Regions from separate parts of the Microlunatus capsulatus genome, predicted to be linked through region 2. Evidence: riboswitches for the same ligand, from Rfam matches in the RefSeq annotation. Region 2 holds a riboswitch; each other region holds the start of a gene.
What was found. Region 2 has a riboswitch for S-adenosylmethionine ahead of thrC (threonine synthase). Riboswitches for the same ligand answer to the same signal wherever they lie in the genome.
Positions count from the first base shown of each region.

Region 1: another riboswitch for S-adenosylmethionine. It lies ahead of JOF54_RS00210 (aminotransferase class V-fold PLP-dependent enzyme); the one in region 2 lies ahead of thrC (threonine synthase).
Region 3: another riboswitch for S-adenosylmethionine. It lies ahead of JOF54_RS13670 (cysteine dioxygenase); the one in region 2 lies ahead of thrC (threonine synthase).

Region 1 covers NZ_JAGIOB010000001.1:33,333-39,696, reverse strand. Annotated here, with positions in the region: gene JOF54_RS00225 (NtaA/DmoA family FMN-dependent monooxygenase) at 1-1,080, opposite strand, end outside; gene JOF54_RS00220 (LLM class flavin-dependent oxidoreductase) at 1,077-2,288, opposite strand; gene JOF54_RS00215 (glutathione S-transferase C-terminal domain-containing protein) at 2,285-3,232, opposite strand; gene JOF54_RS00210 (aminotransferase class V-fold PLP-dependent enzyme) at 3,229-4,629, opposite strand; SAM riboswitch class IV at 4,665-4,779, opposite strand; gene JOF54_RS00205 (hypothetical protein) at 4,870-5,097, opposite strand; gene JOF54_RS00200 (LLM class flavin-dependent oxidoreductase) at 5,094-6,185, opposite strand; gene JOF54_RS00195 (FAD/NAD(P)-binding protein) at 6,187-6,364, opposite strand, start outside.
Region 2 covers NZ_JAGIOB010000001.1:3,104,785-3,111,148, forward strand. Annotated here, with positions in the region: gene JOF54_RS14325 (hypothetical protein) at 1-354, opposite strand, end outside; gene manA (mannose-6-phosphate isomerase, class I) at 416-1,609, opposite strand; gene JOF54_RS14335 (Gfo/Idh/MocA family protein) at 1,611-2,630, opposite strand; gene JOF54_RS14340 (DUF3263 domain-containing protein) at 2,735-3,043, shown strand; gene JOF54_RS14345 (hypothetical protein) at 3,040-3,528, opposite strand; SAM riboswitch class I at 3,632-3,744, shown strand; gene thrC (threonine synthase) at 3,755-5,056, shown strand; gene JOF54_RS14355 (MoaD/ThiS family protein) at 5,053-5,328, shown strand; gene JOF54_RS14360 (GAP family protein) at 5,325-6,038, opposite strand; gene JOF54_RS14365 (TetR/AcrR family transcriptional regulator) at 6,105-6,364, shown strand, end outside.
Region 3 covers NZ_JAGIOB010000001.1:2,960,987-2,967,350, reverse strand. Annotated here, with positions in the region: gene JOF54_RS13700 (glycoside hydrolase family 3 N-terminal domain-containing protein) at 1-42, opposite strand, end outside; gene JOF54_RS13695 (biotin transporter BioY) at 190-750, shown strand; gene JOF54_RS13690 (DUF1905 domain-containing protein) at 783-1,238, shown strand; gene JOF54_RS13685 (mycothione reductase) at 1,242-2,612, opposite strand; gene JOF54_RS13680 (sensor histidine kinase) at 2,714-4,042, shown strand; gene JOF54_RS13675 (hypothetical protein) at 4,029-4,745, shown strand; SAM riboswitch class IV at 4,831-4,946, shown strand; gene JOF54_RS13670 (cysteine dioxygenase) at 5,128-5,646, shown strand; gene JOF54_RS13665 (rhodanese-like domain-containing protein) at 5,781-6,044, shown strand; gene ccsB (c-type cytochrome biogenesis protein CcsB) at 6,200-6,364, opposite strand, start outside.

The DNA.
Region 1 (6,364 bases), 3.1 Mb from region 2:
GGCCTCGGCCCGCTCCCGCCACTCCCGCGCGGTGGCGACCGGGTCGCGGAAGCGGCGGACGCTGGCGCGGCCGCGGGCGATCGTGTTCTCCCCCACCACCGGGTCGAACGAGGGCAGCGGGCCGTCCGGGTCGTGGTCGGACAGGTCGGTGTTCCAGAGCTGCTCGGCGAACTTGATGGCCGTCTGCCCGCTGACCTGCAGCCGGCGCACGTCGTGCGCCAGGTCGGCGGCCTCGGAGTCGGTGTCCCCCAGCACGAAGGTGGCGGCCGGCAGCACGACGAGCTGCTCGGGCCGGCGGCCGTGCCGGGCCAGCCGGCCCTTGAGGTCGGCGTAGAACGCGCGGCCGGCGTCCCAGGTGGAGTGCCCGGTGAAGATCGCGTCGGCGGAGGCCGCGGCGAACTCCCGGCCCTCCTCGGAGTCCCCGGCCTGGAAGATCACCGGCCGGCCCTGCGGGCTGCGCGGGGTGGTGAAGGCCCCGGCGATGTCGACGTGCTGGTCGGCGTGGGCGAACCGTCCGACGTCGGGCCGGGACAGGAAGGCGCCCGACCGCTGGTCGGCCAGCACCTCGTCGCCGCGCCAGGAGTCGAACAGGGTGGAGGTGGCGTCGAGGAAGTGCTGGGCGCGGGCGTAGCGCTCGTCCTGGGGCAGGTACCCGCCCCGGCGGAAGTTCTCGCCGGTGAACGCGTCCCAGGAGGTGACGACGTTCCAGGCCGCGCGCCCGGCCGAGAGGTGGTCCAGGCTGGCGAACTGCCGGGCCACCTCGTAGGGCTCGTTGAAGGTGGAGTTGATGGTGCCGGCCAGGCCCAGCCGGTCGGTGACCGCGGCCAGCGCGGCCAGGACGGTGAAGGTGTCCGGCCGGCCGACGACGTCGAGGTCGTAGATCTGCCCGTTCTGCTCGCGCAGGCGCAGGCCCTCGGCCAGGAAGAAGAAGTCGAACTTGGCGCGCTCGGCGGTCTGCGCGAGGTGCACGAACGAGCTGAACGCGATGTGGCTGCCGGCGGCCGGGTCGCTCCACACGGTGGTGTTGTTGACGCCCGGGAAGTGGGCGGCGAGGTGGATCTGCTTGCGGGGTGCGGTCATCGGAGGTCCTCCACGGACGCGTAGCGGTTGAGCGGGCGGGCCAGGCCGAGCAGGCCGCGCAGGGTGTCGGCCTCGTAGGCCGTGCGGAACGCCCCGCGGCGCTGCAGCTCCGGCACCAGCGCGTCGACGACCACGTCCAGGTCCTCGGGCAGGGCGGCCGGCCGCAGCCGGAAGCCGGTGAGGCCGGCCTCGGCCCGCGCCAGCAGCAGGTCGGCCAGCCCCTGCGGGGTGCCGACGAACACCTCGGCGTCGCTGCTGAAGGTGCGCCCCGACCAGGTCTCGAGCTGCTGCCAGCGGCGGTGCGCCCGGTCGGCGTCGGGGTCCAGCAGGACGACGAGGTCCGCCCACACGTGGGTGGTCCCCGCACGCCCGGCGGCCTCGCGGTGCCGGGTGATGTCGGCGACGTCGGACGCCGCGCCCGCGTTGTCGGACGGGGTGACGAAGACGACGTCGGCCGAGCGGGCGGCGAAGGCCCGCGGGACCGCGGCGTGGGCGAGGGCGGCGACGAGCGGCTGCCCCTGCGGCGGCCGCGGGGTGATCGAGGGCCCGCGGACGCTGAACCAGCGGCCCTCGAAGTCGACGGCGTGGAGCTTGTCGCGGTCGACGAACCGGCCGGTGGCGACGTCGCGGATCTCGGCGTCGTCCTCCCAGCTGTCCCAGAGGCGGCGGACCACCTCGACGGCGTCGCCCGCCTCGGCGAAGAGGTCCTCGACGAGCTGGCGGGTGGCCGGGTCGTCGGGTCGCAGCAGGTCCACCCGCGGGACCTCGCGGCGGCCGACGTGGGCCGCCTCCTCCGGCCGCACGGAGACCTGGGCCCGCCAGCCGGCGCGCCCGTCGGAGACGTGGTCCAGGGTGGCGATGGCCTTGGAGACGTGGAACGGCTCGGTGTGGGTGACCGTCGCCGTCGGCACCAGGCCGATCCGCGACGTCAGCGGGGCCACCCGGGCGGCGACGAGCACCGCGTCGAGACGCCCGCGGACCTCGTCGGTGCGGTCGTCCGGGCCGGAGCCGCGGGGGTCGGAGCGCTGCAGGGCGAGGGCGTCCTCGAAGGTGACGAGGTCCAGCAGGCCCTCCTCCGCGCGCCGGGTGAGATCGGTCCAGTAGCCCGCGGTCAGCAGCTCGGCGGGGCGGGCCGACGGCAGCCGCCAGGCGGCGGGGTGCCACCCGGCGCCGTCGAGTGCGACGGCGAGGTGCAGCGGGCCCGTCATGCGGAGGTCCTCTCGGTGGCGGCGGCGGCCGGGGGCAGGAAGGAGGGCGCGGTGCCGGGGGCGGTGAAGCTCGCCCACCGCGTGGTGGCCCGGAACGCGGGCAGGTCGGCGAGCCAGCCGGCGTAGCGGGCCAGCTCGGGCCAGGCGCTGAGCGGCGGCCCGACCTCCCCGGTGGCGTTGGTCTGCACGTCGTAGCGGGCCAGGCTCACCCAGAGCCGGAAGTCGGCCTCGGTCAGCCCGTGGCCGACCAGGAAGCTGCGGTCCACCAGCAGGGCGTCCAGGCGGTCGAAGGCGCCCCGCAGCTCGACCCGGGCCTGCTCGGCGGCGGGCCCCTGGCCGCGGGCGCGGCCGGCACCCTGGTTGACGGCGGGGCCGACCCAGGCGTCCAGGGCCTCGATCTCCTCGCGCAGGTGCACCGGGTAGGTGTCCACGCCGGGCCACCGGGAGCCGCCGAACTGGGTGGCGATGTCGATCCCGAGGGTCGTGTAGTCGTTGCTGACCACGCGCCCGGTCGTGGTGTCCCACAGCGTCGGCACGCTGACGTGGCCGTCGAAGCCGGGCTCGGTGGCCTCGTAGGCGTCCCGCAGCAGCGTGAACCCGTTCACGGGGTCGGGGCCGTGGGTCTCGCGGAAGGCCCAGCCCCGGGCGTCGCGGGCGTCGTCGACGTAGGACACCGAGAGGGCGCCCTCGCCGCCGGGCGCGGCCAGCAGGCCGTTGGCCGCGACCTGCAGCACCACCCGCTGGGCCCAGGGGCAGAACCAGCCGGCGTAGAGGTGGTACCGGCCGGGCTCGGCGTGGAACGGGGTCGAGCCGTCGGAGCTGAGCCGGCCGGTGAAGCGGTAGAGCGGCCGCGGGTCGTCGGGGCGCCGGGTGACCCGGTACTCGCCGTAGCGCTCGGTGTCGACGGGGCCGGCGAAGCGGGTGCCGGGGGTGGTGAGGGTCATCGGTGGTCTCCAGGAGGTGCGGGGGTGGGGGTGCACGGCGAGGGCGGGGCGGCGGACGGGCCGTCGAGGCCGTCGTCACCGGTCCACCACGCGGGCAGGGGGCGGGGGTCGGGCGACGGTCGACAGCTGCCGCCGGAGCTGGTGTAGGTCCAGCGCGGGCCGTCGGCGCGCAGCCGGTCGAGGGCGTCGAGGAGGCGGTCGACGTCGGCCGCGCTGCTGCCGACGCCGAGGCTGGCGCGCACGGCGCCGTCGGACGCCCCGAGCCGGGCCAGCAGCGGGTGGGCGCAGAAGCGTCCGTCGCGGACCCCGACGCCGTGCTCGGCGGAGAGGAACGCGGCGACCTGCGAGGCCGTGGAGCCGGGGACGGTGAAGCTGACGACGCCGACGACGTCGGGCGCGTCGGTCCAGATCCGCAGCGGCTCGATCCCGCGGTCGCGCAGCCCCTGCACCAGCCGGTCGTGCAGGACGGCCTCGTGCTCGCGCACCCGGTCGAACCCGACGGCCGCCAGCACGCGGCAGGCCTCGGCGAGCGCCGCGACGCCGAGCACGTTGGGTGTGCCGCCCTCGTGCCGCTCCGGGCTGCGCGCCCAGACGGTGGCGGTCGTGCCCACCTCGCGGACGGCGCCGCCGCCGGGCTGGTGCGGCGGCGCCGCGTCCAGCCAGTCGGGACGGCCGACCAGCGCACCGGCGCCGAACGGCGCGTACAGCTTGTGCCCGGAGAACGCGACGTAGTCGACGTCGAGACCCGCCAGGTCGAACCCCCGGTGGGGCACGAGCTGCGCGGCGTCGACGACGATCCGGGCGCCGTGGGCGTGGGCCAGGGCGGCCAGCCGGGCCAGCGGCGGCACCTCGCCGGTGACGTTCGACGCCCCCGTGACGGCGAGCAGCGCGGCGGGCCGCCGTCCCAGCTCGGCGGCCAGCGCCGCCTCGGTCGCGGCGAGCGTGCCGGCCGCGGGGACGACGCGGGCGGTGCCCCGCTGCCACGGCAGCAGGTTGGCGTGGTGCTCGACGTCCAGCACGACGACCTCGCCCGGCACGGCGGTGCTGAGCAGGGTGAGCGCGTCGGTGGTGTTGCGGGTGAGGACCACGACGTCGTCGTCCCGGGCGCCGACCGAGCGGGCGATCTCGCCGCGCGCCTGCTCCAGCAGCCGGGTGGACACCTGGGACAGGTAGCCGGCCCCGCGGTGGACGCTGGCGTAGGCGGGCAGGACGGCGGTGACGTGGTCGGCCACCGCCTGCAGGGCCGGCGCACTGGCGGCGTAGTCAAGGTGGACGTAGCGGGCGCTGCGGCCGTCCACGAGGGGCACGGACTGCCCGGCCCCGACGACGGGCAGCAGCGCGGCCGGCGCGGGCGGCCGGCGGGACGTGGTGGTGCTGGGGTGGGTGAGCAGGCTCATCGCCGACGACCTCCGGGAACAGGACCCCGGGCCGGGGTCCGCGCTTGCCGGCGTCCGGACGGACGCCAGCCGTGTCCTCACCCGGGGCACCCCACCGCGGAGGAGGGTTGCCGGCCAGCAAGCCGGGGCTTGACGCTGGCACTCGTGACAGGAAGAACTGTACCCCTGCGCACTACTAGGGATACAAGGCAATCTCGGCAGGTGGACAGGTGTCCCGAGCAGCGGGACGACGGGGAGTTGCTAGCGGAGCAGGGTCGACAGCCGGGCGGCCAGCACGGTCGGGCTGGGGCCGGCGGCAGAGCCGGCCGGCGACCCGACCGGAGCCGCCCCGGCCTGCCCGCCGGACGCCGCCGCCGCCAGCCCCACCATGGCGGCGAGGTCGTGCGGGCCCAGCCAGGCGGCGCAGTCCCCCGCGGCACCGCGCGAGCGGCGGCGCCCCTCCCGCGGGCCGGGTGCTGAGGCGCTCATGCGGCGACGGCTTCCCGGCGGGCCACCTCGGCGCGGACGAGGGGGATCACCTGGTCGCCGAAGTCGACGGCGTCCTGCAGGGTGTCGTAGCCGCGCGCGGAGATGATGTCCACGCCGAGGTCGACGTACTCCAGGAGCGCCTCGGCGACCTGCTCCGGGGTGCCGACCAGCGCGTTGGAGTTCCCGGCGCCGCCGGTGGCCTTCGCCGTCCCGGAGTAGAGGATGCGGTCGTGCCGGTCCCCGCGGTCGGCGATGGCGAGCAGCCGCTGCGAGCCGGTGTTCTCCGGCGACGCGGGGGCGAGCCGGAACTGCTGGCCGCCGGCCTTGCGCGCCTCGATCCGGCGCACGACGTCCTCGGCCTTGGCCCACGCCTGCGCCTCGGTGGGCGCGAGGATCGGCCGGAACGCCACCTGGATGCGGGGCGGCGTCGCGCGGCCGGCGGCCGCCGCCTCGCGCCGGACCCGCTCGATCTGCTCGCGGGTGTCGGCCAGCGGCTCGCCCCACAGGCAGAAGATGTCGGCCTCGGCCGTGCCGACGGCGTAGGCCGCGTCCGAGGACCCGCCGAAGCTGACCTGCGGCCGGGGCTGCTGGACCGGGAAGACGTCGGCCACGAAGTCGGCGAAGCGGTAGTGCTCGCCCGAGAAGTCGAAGGCCTCGTGCCGGGTCCACACCTGCTTGAGGATCTGGATGTACTCCCGGGTCCGGTCGTAGCGGGCGTCCTTGGGGAGGAAGTCGCCCTCCCGCTGCTGCTCGTGGTCGCTGCCGCCGGTGATCATGTGCACCGTCGTCCGGCCCCCGGAGATGTGGTCGAGGGTGGCCAGGGTCTTGGCCGCGAAGGTGGGGATCGACAGGTTGGGCCGGTGCGCCACGAGGACCTGCAGGGTGTCGGTGCGGGCGGCGATCAGGGCCGCGGCCTGCGCCGGGTCCGGCGAGCCCGAGCCGTAGGTTGTCAGCACGCGGTCCCAGCCGTGGTCCTGGTGGGCACGGGCCAGCCGGACGGTGTACTCGGGGTCGAAGCTGCCGCCGGAGCGGGGCGTGGTCTCGGAGCCGTCGTGGGTGGCTCCGATGCCGAGGAACTCGATGGGCATGTCACTGTCCTCCTGGACGTGGGGGCTGGTCGGTGTCGGGCGGTCGGTGGACGGGGGTGCCGCTGGTGGCGGCGGTGAGCGGCTCGAGCGCGAGGAGCGCCCGGGCCACCTGGTCGTTGTGGCGGTGCACCGGCCCGTTGCTGCCGGGCCGGGCGAAGGCCGCCGACTTCACGGTGGTG
Region 2 (6,364 bases):
CCCGAGCGGCGTGACCAGCACGGCGGCGGCCACGGCCAGGGCGGTCCCGCGGTCCGGGGCCCGGCGGGCCAGCGCCACCGCCAGCACGACCAGGGCCGCGATCCCGGCCACCGTCAGCCCGACGCCCGCTGCGTTCGCCAGTGCCAGGCTCGGGGGACCGCCCGCCACCGCCCGCAGCACCGCGCCGGGCAGGCCACGGCGGACGAAGCCGTCGTCGTAGCCCAGCCACCACAGCGGGGCGACGTAGGGGGTCATGGGGTCCGGCCGGAGGGCACGGACGACCAGGGCGACCGCCGTGGCCACCAGCACCACGGCCGTCAGCAGGACGGCCGCGCCGAGCGCGAGGCCCGGCACCCGGCCGGAGGGCGCACCCGCCCAGGGAGGGCGCGGCCCCGCCGGGCCAGAGCCCACCGGCCTAGCCGCCGACGCCCGGACCGGCCAGGAAGACGGTCCCGGTCCCGCTGACGACGAGCTCCTCACCCGCCCGGGCGAAGGCCGACTGACCGCGGCCCAGCCGCAGGTCGTCGGACGCGCCCTCGACGACGACCTCGCCCTCGGTCACCAGCAGCACGCGCGCGGCACCGGTGCCGGGTACCTCGACGACGGTCTCGCGCGGCTCGAGGCGCCAGAGGGCGAACTCGGGCGCCGGCGTGGGGTAGCGCCAGCAGCCGGGCGCCTCCTCGACGGGCTCGACGTAACCGGGGAAGCCGGGGGTGAAGTCGAGGATGGCGAGCAGCTCGTCGACGTCGACGTGCTTGGGGGTCAGCCCGCCGCGCATCACGTTGTCGGAGTTGGCCATGATCTCCACGCCGCCGCCGTGCAGATAGGCGTGCAGGTTGCCGGCGGGCAGGAACACCGCCTGATGCGGCGTCAGGGAGACCCGGTTCATCAGCAGCCCGGCCAGCACGCCGGGGTCGCCGGGGTTGTGCGCGGCCAGCTCCTGCGCGGTCCGGGCGAAGAGCGCGACCTCGTCGTCCGGCGCGTCGAGCGCCGCCGCGGCCGCCGCCACCTGCCCCACGACGTCCCGCTCGTCCCCGCTCAGCCGCAGCAGCCGCGCGAAGACGGCGGCCAGCCGCTCGTCCGGCGGTGTCGACTCCTCGGCCAGGGGAGCGACCAGCTCCAGCGCCGCCGGCACCCCCAGCTGGGCGAACAGGGCGTGGGTGGCGTCGGGGTCGCGGAAGCCGCAGAGCGCCTCGCTGTCCTGCAGCGCGCAGAGCATCTCCGGCTTGGGCCACGTGTCCTTGTAGAGCCGGTCGGAGGCATCGAGCGCGACGCCCGCCTCCTCCTCGCGGGCGTAGCCCTCCTCGGCCTGCGCCCGCGTCGGGTGCGCCTGCAGCGACAGCGGCTTGTCGGCCGCCAGCACCTTGAGCAGGAACGGCAGCCCGTCGCCGAAGTCGCGCACGACCGCGGCGCCCACCATACCGGCCGGGTCCGCGGCGATCACGTCGGTGAGCGGGCGGTCACCCAGCGTCGACGGGGCCGAGGTGTGCGCACCCAGCCAGAGCTCGGCCTGCGGCTCGCCGGTCGGCTCCTCGCCCAGCAGGGCGGGGATGAAGGTCCGCGAGCCCCAGGCGTAGGGCTGCCGGACCCCGGTCAGCAGCTCGGCCACGTCAGGCGCTCGTCCGGGCCGGGGCGCCGACGGCGCCCTGCCAGCGGCTGAGCGTCCGGGACACCGCGAGCGTGTCGGACCACGGCACCAGCGGTGACTCGACGTCGCCGGCCCGCAGGCAGCGCATGACCTCCTGCGCCTCGAACGTGTAGCCGCCGCCCGGCCATGAGGCGACCAGCTCCTCGGGGGCGTCGGTGCCGTCGCGCCAGACCGTCAGCTCGGCCGGCCGCAGGAACATGTCGTCGAACATCACGCGGCCCTTGGTGCAGTACACGCTGAGCCGGTTGGGCAGGTTGGCCCGCAGGGTGCAGAGCACGGAGGCCGTGGCGGCCCCGCGCTCGGCCGTCGCCGGGTAGGTCAGCAGGGCCGCGGCGTGGTCGTCGACGCCGGTGGCCGCGGCGGTGCCGGAGCCCAGCACCTCGGCGGGCTCGCCCAGGAAGAGGTTGACGGCGTGCACCGGGTAGACGCCGGCGTCGAGGATCGCGCCGCCCGCCTGCGCGGGGTCCAGCAGGCGGTGGCTGTCGGGGCCGTCGAAGGCGAAGCCGAACTGGGCGTCGACGTGGCGGACCTCGCCCAGCTCACCGGAGGCGACCAGCTCGGCCGCGTGCCGGATCAGCGGGTGGGTGCGCGTCCACATCGCCTCCATGACGAACAGCCCGCGCTCGCCGGCCAGGGCCAGCAGCTCCTCGGCCTGCTCCGGGGTCACCGTCAACGGCTTCTCCACCAGGACGGCCTTGCCGCCCTCCAGGCAGAGCTTCGCGGAGGGGTAGTGGTCGTTGTGCGGGCTGGCGACGTAGACGACGTCGACGTCGGGGTCGGCGGCCAGCTCCTCGTAGGAGCCGTGGCTGCGGCGGAAGCCGTACTCGTCGGCGAAGGCGGCGGCCTTGTCGGCCGAGCGCGAGCCGACCGCGACCAGCGACGCCTCCTCGGGCAGCAGGGCCAGGTCCTTCGCGAGGACGGAGGCGATGTGGCCGGTGCTGAGGATGCCCCAGCCGGTCGTGGGAACGTCGGCGTCAGTCACCCCTCCATCGTGTCGCATGCCGCCGACAGCGGGCACGTCGGTCCGGCGCCCGGCGGTCCGCCGCGCTGAATGACACCGGTGTGGTTTGGCCCTACGATGGCGGCATGGTCAGCGCCTCGAACCCGTCGCTCGAGAGCAGCGAGCCCTTCGGGGCGCTCAGCGAGCGCGACGCCGAGATCCTCGCCTTCGAGCGGCAGTGGTGGAAGTTCGCCGGGGCCAAGGAGCAGGCGATCCGCGACACGTTCCAGATGTCCGCGACCCGCTACTACCAGGTCCTCAACGCCCTCATCGACAAGCCGGAGGCCCTGGTCCAGGACCCGCTGCTGGTCAAGCGGCTCCGCCGGCTGCGGGCCACCCGGCAGCGCAACCGGTCCGCCAAGCGGCTCGGCATCGACCTCACGATCGACTCCTAGGTCTCCCGCCGGGGCGGACGCCGCCCCGTCAGCAGGGTCCGGACGACGGGACCCAGCGGCCGCACCGGCAGCTCCCGGTAGCCGCCGCGCACCAGCCCCGCCCCCCGCTCGAACGCGTTGGCCGCCGCCCGGTCCCCGGTGCGCAGCACCGACCACGCCATCGCGACGCCGTAGGCGGGCAGGAACGGCAGCCCCGCGCACCAGAACCACTGCCAGCTGTGCCGCTCCTCGTGCTCCAGCAGGCCGGGCCGGTGGCGGTCCCAGCGCCCCGCCGTGAGGAGCACGTCGCCCACGGTGAACGCGCCCGCCACGGGGAACGGGAGCCGGTAGCCCTCGGCCAGCAGCAGGCCGCGCGGACCCGGCCGGACGCTCGCCCGGCCCAGCCGTGCCACTGCCATCCCCAGGGCGGTGCTGAGGTTCACGGCGTTCCCCAGTCGGCGGATCCGGTCCTGTCGCGCGAGGCGTCCCGCGGTGCCCGAGGTCATGGCAGCACCGTAGCCCCCGCCTGGCGTCCCGGATGCTGGACGGCGTTCCCACCCACTGGGACCTCGATGTGCCTCCGCCGGGGCCCCCGCGTAGGGTTTGTGACGTTCATCCAGAGGGGATGAGGGAACGGCCCTTTGACTCCCCGGCAACCGCCTGACCAAGCAGGAACGGTGCCAACTCCGCCGTGGTCGAACGTCGGCCACGACAGATGAAGAAGGAACAGCCATGACTGCGCTCGCCACCCCGTCCACCACCGCGGCAGGGGTGCCCGCTCCCGCCGGCGTCCGGCCCGGAGCCTTCGGCAACGCCACGCACCTCGTCTGCCGGGCCTGCGGCGAGAAGAGCTCGCTCGGCCCGTTCTACGCCTGTCTGGAGTGCTTCGGCCCCCTCGAGGTGGGCTACGACTTCCCGACCATCACCCGCGAGCAGCTCGAGGCCGGCCCCAAGAGCATCTGGCGCTACGCCCCGCTGCTGCCGGTCCCCGCCGACATCGCCTCCTTCCGCTCGACCGACCCGGGCTACACCCGGCTGCTGGACGCGGCGAACCTCGCCGCCGACCTCGGCCTGCGCAAGCTCTGGGTCAAGGACGACTCGGGCAACCCGACGCACTCCTTCAAGGACCGCGTCGTCGCCGTCGCCCTCTCCGCCGCCCGCGAGCTGGGCCTGCACGTGCTGGCCTGCCCCTCGACCGGCAACCTGGCCAACGCCGTCGCCGCCGCCGCCGCCCGCGCCGGCATCAAGAGCGTCGTCTTCGTGCCCGAGAACCTCGAGCAGCAGAAGATCATCGCCTCCGCCGTCTACGACACCACGCTGATCGCGGTGCAGGGCAGCTACGACGACGTCAACAAGCTGGCCAGCGAGATCGCCGCGGAGGAGGAGGGCTGGGCGTTCGTCAACGTCAACGTCCGCCCCTACTACTCCGAGGGCTCGAAGACGCTGGCCTACGAGATCGCCGAGCAGCTGGGCTGGCGGATCCCCGACCAGCTGGTGATCCCGGTCGCCTCCGGCTCGCAGCTGACCAAGATCGACAAGGGCTTCACCGAGCTCGTGACGCTGGGCCTGGTCGAGGACAAGCCGTGGAAGATCTACGGCGCCCAGGCCACCGGCTGCTCGCCCATCGCCCAGGCCTACCGTGCCGACCTCGACTTCGTGCCCCCGGTCAAGCCGGACACCATCGCCAAGTCGCTGGCCATCGGCAACCCGGCCGACGGCCCCTACGTGCTGGACGTCATCCGCCGCACCGGCGGGCTGATCGCCGACGTCGACGACGAGACCGTCGTGGCCAACATCCTGCGGCTGGCCCGCACCGAGGGCGTCTTCGCCGAGACCGCCGGCGGGGTCACCGTCGGCGTCACCGCGAAGCTGATCGAGGACGGCGTCCTCGACCCCGACGCCGAGACGGTCGTCATCAACTCCGGCGACGGCCTCAAGACCCTCGACGCCGTCAGCAGCCGTGTCGGCCCGAAGACCACCATCCCGCCCCGCTACGACGCCTTCACCGACTTCTGGAAGGAGCTCGACCGATGAGCGCCACCGTCCGCATCCCCACGATCCTGCGCACCTACACCGCCGGGGCCGGAGAGGTGAGCGCCGACGGCGGCACCCTCGCCGAGCTGCTCGACTCGCTGGAGACCAACCACCACGGCATCCGTGCGCGGATCCTCGACGACGCCGGCCAGCTGCGCCGCTTCGTCAACGTCTACGTCGGCGACGAGGACGTCCGCTTCTCCGGCGGCCTCGAGGCCCCGGTGCCCGAGGGCGCGAAGGTCTCGATCATCCCGGCCGTCGCCGGGGGCTAGGCCGCTCGCAGCGCGCTCAGGGCGTCCAGCCCCAGCAGCACGCCGATGATGCCGACCACCCAGGCGCCGGCCCCGGAGGTCCGCCTGGCCAGCCACGCCTCGACCCGCGCCAGCCGCGGCTCGAGGCGCTGGCCGCCGGCGACCCGGACCACCAGCAGCACCAGGGCCGGCAGCAGCATGACGAGGACGTAGCCGCCGAGCACGGCCAGCCGGGTGCCCAGCCCCGTGTCCGAGGCCACGATCAGCCCGACCGCCCCGAGGTAGGGGAGCATCGAGGCCACCTCGACCGCCCCGGCGGCCAGCGCCACCCCGACGACCACGGGCAGCCGCGCGTCGGCGCCCAGGGCCCGCGAGCGCCAGCGTGACGGCGCGGCCGGCGGCAGGCCCCGCCGGGCCCGTCGCCCCGCCACGGCCTTCGGGTCGAGGACGAAGGACAGCACGACCAGCCCGACGCCGAGGCCCAGCTGCGCGATCCGGGCCGCCCGGGTGTCCAGCAGCGGACCGACGACGGCCAGGGCCGCCTCGGCCCCGAGCAGCAGCAGCACCCCGACGCCGACGTAGAACAGCCCGAGGGTGAGCAGGTGGACGACGACGTTCCGCGTCCGCACCCGCGGGCTGAGCAGCATCATCAGCGGCAGCACCAGGGTGCCGAAGCTGGTCGAGTCGACCAGGGCCAGCCCGACGAGGGCTCCGAGGACGGCGAGGGTCATCTGCTGCTCCTGTTTTAGTACGACTGTGCGACAACCTTAGCAGCACGGCTGTGCTATAAAGGCCCCGTGCCGAAGGTGGTGGACCACGAGGAGCGCCGGCAGGACATCGCCCGGGCGACCTGGCGGGTGCTGACCCGGGACGGCGTGGCCGCGGTCTCGGTGCGGTCGGTGGCGGCCGAGGCGGGCATCTCGACCGGCGCCCTGCGGCACTACTTCGCCGACCAGGCGTCCCTGCTGCTCTTCGCCGCCGAGCACACGGTGCGTCGCATCGGGGACCGGATGTCGCGACTGCTGGCTGAGGGGCAGCAGCCCCCGCTGGAGGTCGC
Region 3 (6,364 bases), 140 kb from region 2:
GCGGCGGCGGGCGGGCACGGTGGACGACATCGCAGACCTCACGGGGCAACTGTTCCACCAACGACGGCCCGTTGGCGGCACGCGACGCAGGAGCCCTAAGGTTGGGCCACACCTGTGCCGGGCGCTGGACGAGCCGCCCGAGCGCGCCGGCCGATGGAAGGACCGACCTAGATGTCGAGCATCACGAGCGTGAGCCCGCGGACCCTCGCGGACGTCATCCCCGGAGGGGTCGCCCGCAGCGTCGCCCTCGTCGCCGGCGGGGCCGCCTTGGTCGGCCTGAGCGCTCAGGTCGTCGTCCCCCTGCCGTTCACTCCCGTGCCGCTCTCGCTGCAGACCTTCTCGGTGCTGCTCGTCGGCGCCGTGCTCGGCTCCCGCCGCGGCGCGGCCTCGATGGGCCTCTACCTGCTGGCCGGCGTCGCGGGCGTCCCGTGGTTCTCCCAGCACCAGAGCGGCTGGGCCTTCGCCTCGTTCGGCTACGTCGTCGGCTTCGTCGTCGCCGCCTACCTGGTCGGCCGGCTGGCCGAGCGCGGCGCCGACCGCACCGTGCTGCGCACCGTGGGCCTCATGGTCCTGGGCAACCTCGCCGTCTACGCGGTGGGCGTGCCCGGCCTGGTGCTCATCACCGGGATGGACCTCGGCAAGGCCCTGCTGGTGGGCGTCGTGCCGTTCCTCATCGGCGACGCCCTGAAGATCGCCCTGGCCGCGGGCCTGCTGCCCGCCACCTGGAAGCTGGTCGGCGACCGCCGCTGAGCACCCTCGGCCCCTCCGACCCGGCCCCGGCCGTGCGCTTCACCGCTGAGGTGGGCGCCGCCGGGCGGGGCGGCCACGCCGTCGTCGTCCCGGCCGGGGTGACCACCGCCCTCGGCTCCAAGAAGGCCGCCGTCCTCGCCGTCGTCGGCGGGGTGGAGCACCGCACCCGGCTGGCCAGCCACGCCGGCCGCACCTACCTCGGGCTGCCGGCCGCCCTGCTCAACCGCCTGGGGGTCCGCGACGGGGACGTCGTCGAGGTCGAGCTGAGCCTCGCGGAGGAGCCCGCCACCGCCCCCGAGCCGGACGTCCCGGAGCCCGCGGAGCTCACCGCCCTGCTGACGGCCGACGCCGCGGCCCGCACCGCCTGGTCGGGACTGAGCCCCGAGCAGCAGCAGGAGTACCACCGCTGGCTGGCCGGCGCCGAGGACCCGGCCGTGCGCGGCACCCGGCTGGACCGGCTGGCGCACCGGCTGCGCACCGTCCGATGAGGCTCAGGCGGGCAGCTTCAGCAGCGCGTTCTCGACGACCTCGGCCATCGCCGGGTGGATCCAGTACTGGCCCCGGGCCACCGCGTGCGGGTGCTGGCCGAAGCTCATCGCCTGGATCAGCGTCTGGACCAGCGACGAGGCCTCGGGCCCGATGAGGTGCGCGCCGACCAGCAGGCCGGTGGAGCGGTCGGCGACCAGCTTCACGAAGTGGTCGGTGTCCTCCATGGCCCAGCCGAAGGCCACGTCGCCGTACTGCTGGGTGACGGCGACGTAGTCGAGGCCCCGGTCGCGGGCCTGCTCCTCGGTCAGCCCCACCGAGGCGACCTGCGGGTCGGAGAAGACGGCGTGCGGGACGAAGCGGTGGTCGCTCTCCACCAGGGCGTCGGGGTGCAGCAGGTTGTGCTGGACCACCCGGGCCTCGTGGTTGGCCACGTGCTTGAGCTGGGCCGGGGAGGAGACGTCGCCCAGCGCCCAGATGTGCGCGGCGGTGGTCCGCTGGTGGGCGTCGACGACGACGTAGCCGTCCTCGTCCAGCTCCACGCCGGCGGCGTCGAGGGCCAGGGTGTCGCCGTTCGGCACCCGGCCGGTGGCCACCAGCAGCACGTCGGCGTCCAGGTCGACGGCGCCGTCGGGCCCGCTCAGGGACACGGTCACGCCCTCGCCGTCGGGGCCCGGCCGCACGCCCTCGACGGCGGTCCCGGTGCGCACGTCCAGCCGGCGGCCCAGCAGCTCGGTGAAGCGGGCGGAGACCTCGGCGTCCTCCCCGCGCAGCATCCGGTCCCCGCGGGCGACCACGGTGACCCGGGTGCCGTAGGAGGCGAAGACGTGGCCGAGCTCGGCGGCGATGTAGCCGCCGCCGATGACGACCATCGAGCGCGGCAGCTCCGGCAGCCGCATGACGGTGTCGGAGGTGTGGTACCGGACGGTGTCCATGCCCGGCAGGTCGGGGATCACGGGCCGGCTGCCCGCGGCCAGCACGAAGCGGTCGGCGGTGATCGTCTCCTCCCCCACCTGCAGGGTGTGCGGGTCGAGGAAGTGCGCCGTCTGCTGGAAGACCGTCACGTTCTCGTTCGACGCGCGCCACGTCAGGCCGCCCTCGGAGATCGGGTCGATCCGGCCGAAGATCCGGTCCCGGATCTCGGCGAAGCGGACCTGCCGCAGCTCGAGGTCGACGCCCACCCGGGCCGCGTGCCCCGGGCTCGCCGCCAGGTCGGCGGGGTGCACGAACATCTTGGTGGGGATGCAGCCGACGTTGAGGCACGTCCCCCCGAAGACGCCCTTGTCGACGAGGGCGATGTCCAGGTCGGCGAACCGCTCGTCGGGGATGGAGTTGCCCGAGCCGGAGCCGATGATGACGAGGTCGAAGTGCTGCACCCGCCCATCGTGCCAGCCCGGGCAACGCCCCGGCCCCGACGACGACGGCGCGAGCGGCCGGCCCGGTTGCCGCGGCGGGGGGCGGGCGGCACCATGGGCGGGTGAGCACGGGCTGGGGCGGCCGATGGGGGCAGGGCCGGCGCGACCGGCTCGCCTACCTGACCATGCTGCGGCGCTCCAGCGCCTACAACTTCCGGGCCGCGGCCGACCGGGCCGTCTGCGTCGCCGCGGTCGGCGTCGGCGTGCTGGAGGTCCAGCCGTCGGTGCTCGCCGTCCTGCTCTGGCTGCCGGCCGCCGTGTGCGTGGTGCTGCAGCTGGTGCAGGCCCACCACGAGCGCGCCGAGTCGCTACCCCGGCGGTGGCCGGCGACGGCCCTGCACGCCGACCTGAGCCACAAGAACGGCCGGCACGCCATCGCGGTCGAGACCTACACCGAGATCGGCGGCGGACTGCTCCTCGTCGTCGTCGCGGCCTGGGTGGCGACCGACCTGCCGCCGACGCTCCGACTCGTCGTGCTCGCCGCCGCCGTCGGGCACTTCGCCAGCACCAGCTGCGCGATCTTCACCGACCACGCCTGGTTCAACCCCGCCGAGCGCGGCCGGCCCGGCTGGCACGAGGTGCTGCGCTGGGTGTCGGGCCCGCTGACGGCCGGGCTGGTCAGCGCGGTGGCCCTGCCCGCCCGCTGGCCGGAGGAGATCTGGCTGGCCGCCGTCGTCGTGTGCCTGGCCCCGGCGCTCATCTCGCTGCGGGTCCGCGACGCCGACCTGGCGCTGGCCCACCTGGCCCCGCTGGTCCGCGAGGAGTCCCACGCCGGCCGCGAGCTGGTGATCAGCGAGACCCACGGCGCTCTCTCCACCCACCTGCGGCTGCTGGAGCAGGAGGCGCGCACCGTCCGCTCCAGCGCGCCCACCCTCTACGAGCTGGCCGTCAGCGCCAACGCCCGTCTGCGCGAGACCATGACGCTGGCCCGGATCGGCGAGACCAGCTCGACCACGCCCGCCAGCCTGGCCGCGCCGGTGCTGACCCTCGCCCGGGCGGTGGGCGCGGAGGTGAGCGTGGACATCGACGCCGAGCACCTCGGCCGCGACGACCGCGACCTCGCCCGGATCGTCCTCAGCGACCTCGTGGGCAACGCGGTGAACGCCGGGGCCGGGGCGATCACGGTCCACCTCGCGCAGCGGCCCGGACTTCTCGTGATAGAAGTCGGGGACGACGCGCCGCCGATGCCGGTCGGGGTCTGGAAGAGTCCCGGGACCAGCTCGGAGCGGCTGGAGGCCCGCCTCACGGGCCTGCAGGGGTCGCTGTCGTGCGAGGACGGAGCCGGGACCAAGACGGTCACGGCCCGCTGGGTGCCCCGGGGCACCGCGACCGAGAGGGGGCGGGGCGACGACCACGACGACGCCGTCGACGGGCCGGGTGCTGCTGGTTGACGACGTGCCCGGGGAACGGGCCAACTTCGAGCGCGCCTTCGGCCGCGGTCTCGCCGTCGCACCCGGGGTCGACCAGCTGAACGAGCTGCTCCGCACCGGGAACGAGTGGGAGGTCGCCTTCGTCGACTTCAACCTCAGCTCGCGGACCAGCACCGGGCTCACTGCCCTGCTCCGGCTGCACCACGAGCGGCCCGGCACCCAGATCGTCACCTACAGCCAGTTCACCGAGAGCGGCCGCACGCTGTACGCCGCCGCGGCCCGGCACTGGTTCGGGGCGGCCGCGCTGCTCGACAAGACGCGCAACGACCCGCACACCCTCATGCACTACCTGACCGCGCTCCGGATCGGGCAGAACCCGACGCCGACGCCGTGGCAGCGCCGGCTGCAGTGGTCGCCGCTGCTCGACTCGCTGCTGGCCGACGCCTCGTGGGTGCGGATCTGGGGCGCCCTGCGGGAGGCGGCCGGCGACATGGCCCGGGTGGCGGAGCTGCTGGGCGTCGAGCCCGGCAGCCTGCGCGGGTTCAAGGACCGCGCCACCGAGGCGGCGATCCAGTTCAACGAGAAGTTCCACGACGTCCCGCACCCCGGCCGGACGCGGAACAAGAAGGGCATCCTCGCCGCCTTCGCGGCCGAGCACCGGCACTTCCTCACCGCGCCCGACCTCTCGACGGTGATGTCGCCGGGGTCCCGCCGGCGCGGCTGACCGCGACCGGTCACCGGGTCCAGCATTCCCCATCGTGAGACAAGGGTTTGTCGGGAATGGGCGCCGCGGCCTAGCCTGAGGACCAGGTCATGAGTGCCAGCTGCACGAGCCCCGGCTCGCTGGCCAGCAACCCTCCGGTACGGCGGGGTGCTCCGGGTGACGACCAGGTCGGCGACCTCTCGGCGTCGGCAAGCGTCCTGACGGAGGTACCCGCGGTGAACCAGCACCTGCACGGCCGGTTGCACGTCGACCTGCGGCGGACGGCCAGCATGGCCTGTCCCGCCGCGCCCGGCCTCGGCTGACCCGCCGCCGCGCCGGAGCGCCCGCGCTCCCCCCGTCCGCACGTCCACCGGCCCGCGCGCCGGATCCCAGGAGACCCCGTATGACCACCACCACCCGTCCTGAGCACGCCCCGACCACCACCCGGGCCCGGCGGCCCGTGCCCGCGCAGATCGCCCGCCGGATCGCCGACACCCCCGCCCTGTGGCGGCCGCTGGTCCGCTTCGACGCCGCCGCCCGCTTCGCCACCCGGCTGCCCGCCGCCTCCGACGACCACGAGGTCTGGCTGCTGACCTGGCTGCCGGGCCAGGGCACCGAGTGGCACGACCACGGCGGCAGCGCCGGGGCCTTCGCCACCGTCCAGGGCGTGCTCACCGAGCAGCACGCCACCCCGGACCAGGGCGGCGGTCCCGCCGTGGTCGTGCCGGGCGCCCGCCGGCTGGTCACCGGCGGCGTCCGGCCGTTCGGCCCCCGGCACGTCCACCACGTCGTCAACGCCGACCCCGTCGGCGCCGTCAGCATCCACGTCTACGCCCCGTCGCTGACCGAGATGACGGAGTACACGCGGCACGGATCGCTGCTACATTCGTCGGGCTCGCAACTGGCCGGGGTGAATTGGTGAGCGTCCTCATCCCGCCAGCCACCACGACCCGCACCGGTCGCAGGACCATCCACGACGTGCTGGAATCGGCCCGGGGGCGCCTCGCAAGGCTCACCCCAGCACAGGCCAGGATCCGTTGGAGCGCCGGTGCGGTCGTGGTGGACATCCGGCCGGCGGCCCAGCGCGCCGCCGAGGGCGAGCTGCCCGGAGCCCTCGTCGTCGAGCGCAACGTCCTGGAGTGGCGGTTCGACCCGATGAGCGACGCCGCCCTGCCGATCGCGTCCTACGACCTCGAGGTCCTCGTGCTCTGCCAGGAGGGCTACACCTCCAGCCTGGCCGCCGCCGCCCTGCAGGACCTGGGCCTCCACCGGGCCACCGACGTCATCGGCGGCTACGCCGCCTGGCGCGAGCTGCTCTGACCGCTCCGTCCTGTTCTCCACGCAAGCCGTGGACGAGCTCGTCGTCTCGTCCGAGCTGGTTCACGGCTTGTCCGTTCGAGGGACAGCACCCCCGCTGCCTGAGCCTGTCGAAGGCCCTTCGACAGGCTCAGGGCGCGGGGTGCAGGAAGGGGGCCTCAGACGCCGGCGTAGGAGTGCAGGCCGGAGACCAGCAGGTTGATGCCGACGAAGTTGAACCAGAAGGACGCTAGACCGAGGATCGCGATGGCGGCGGCCTTGCTGCCCCGCCAGCCGGCCGTCGAGCGGGCGTGCAGGTAGCAGGCGTAGATCACCCAGGTGAC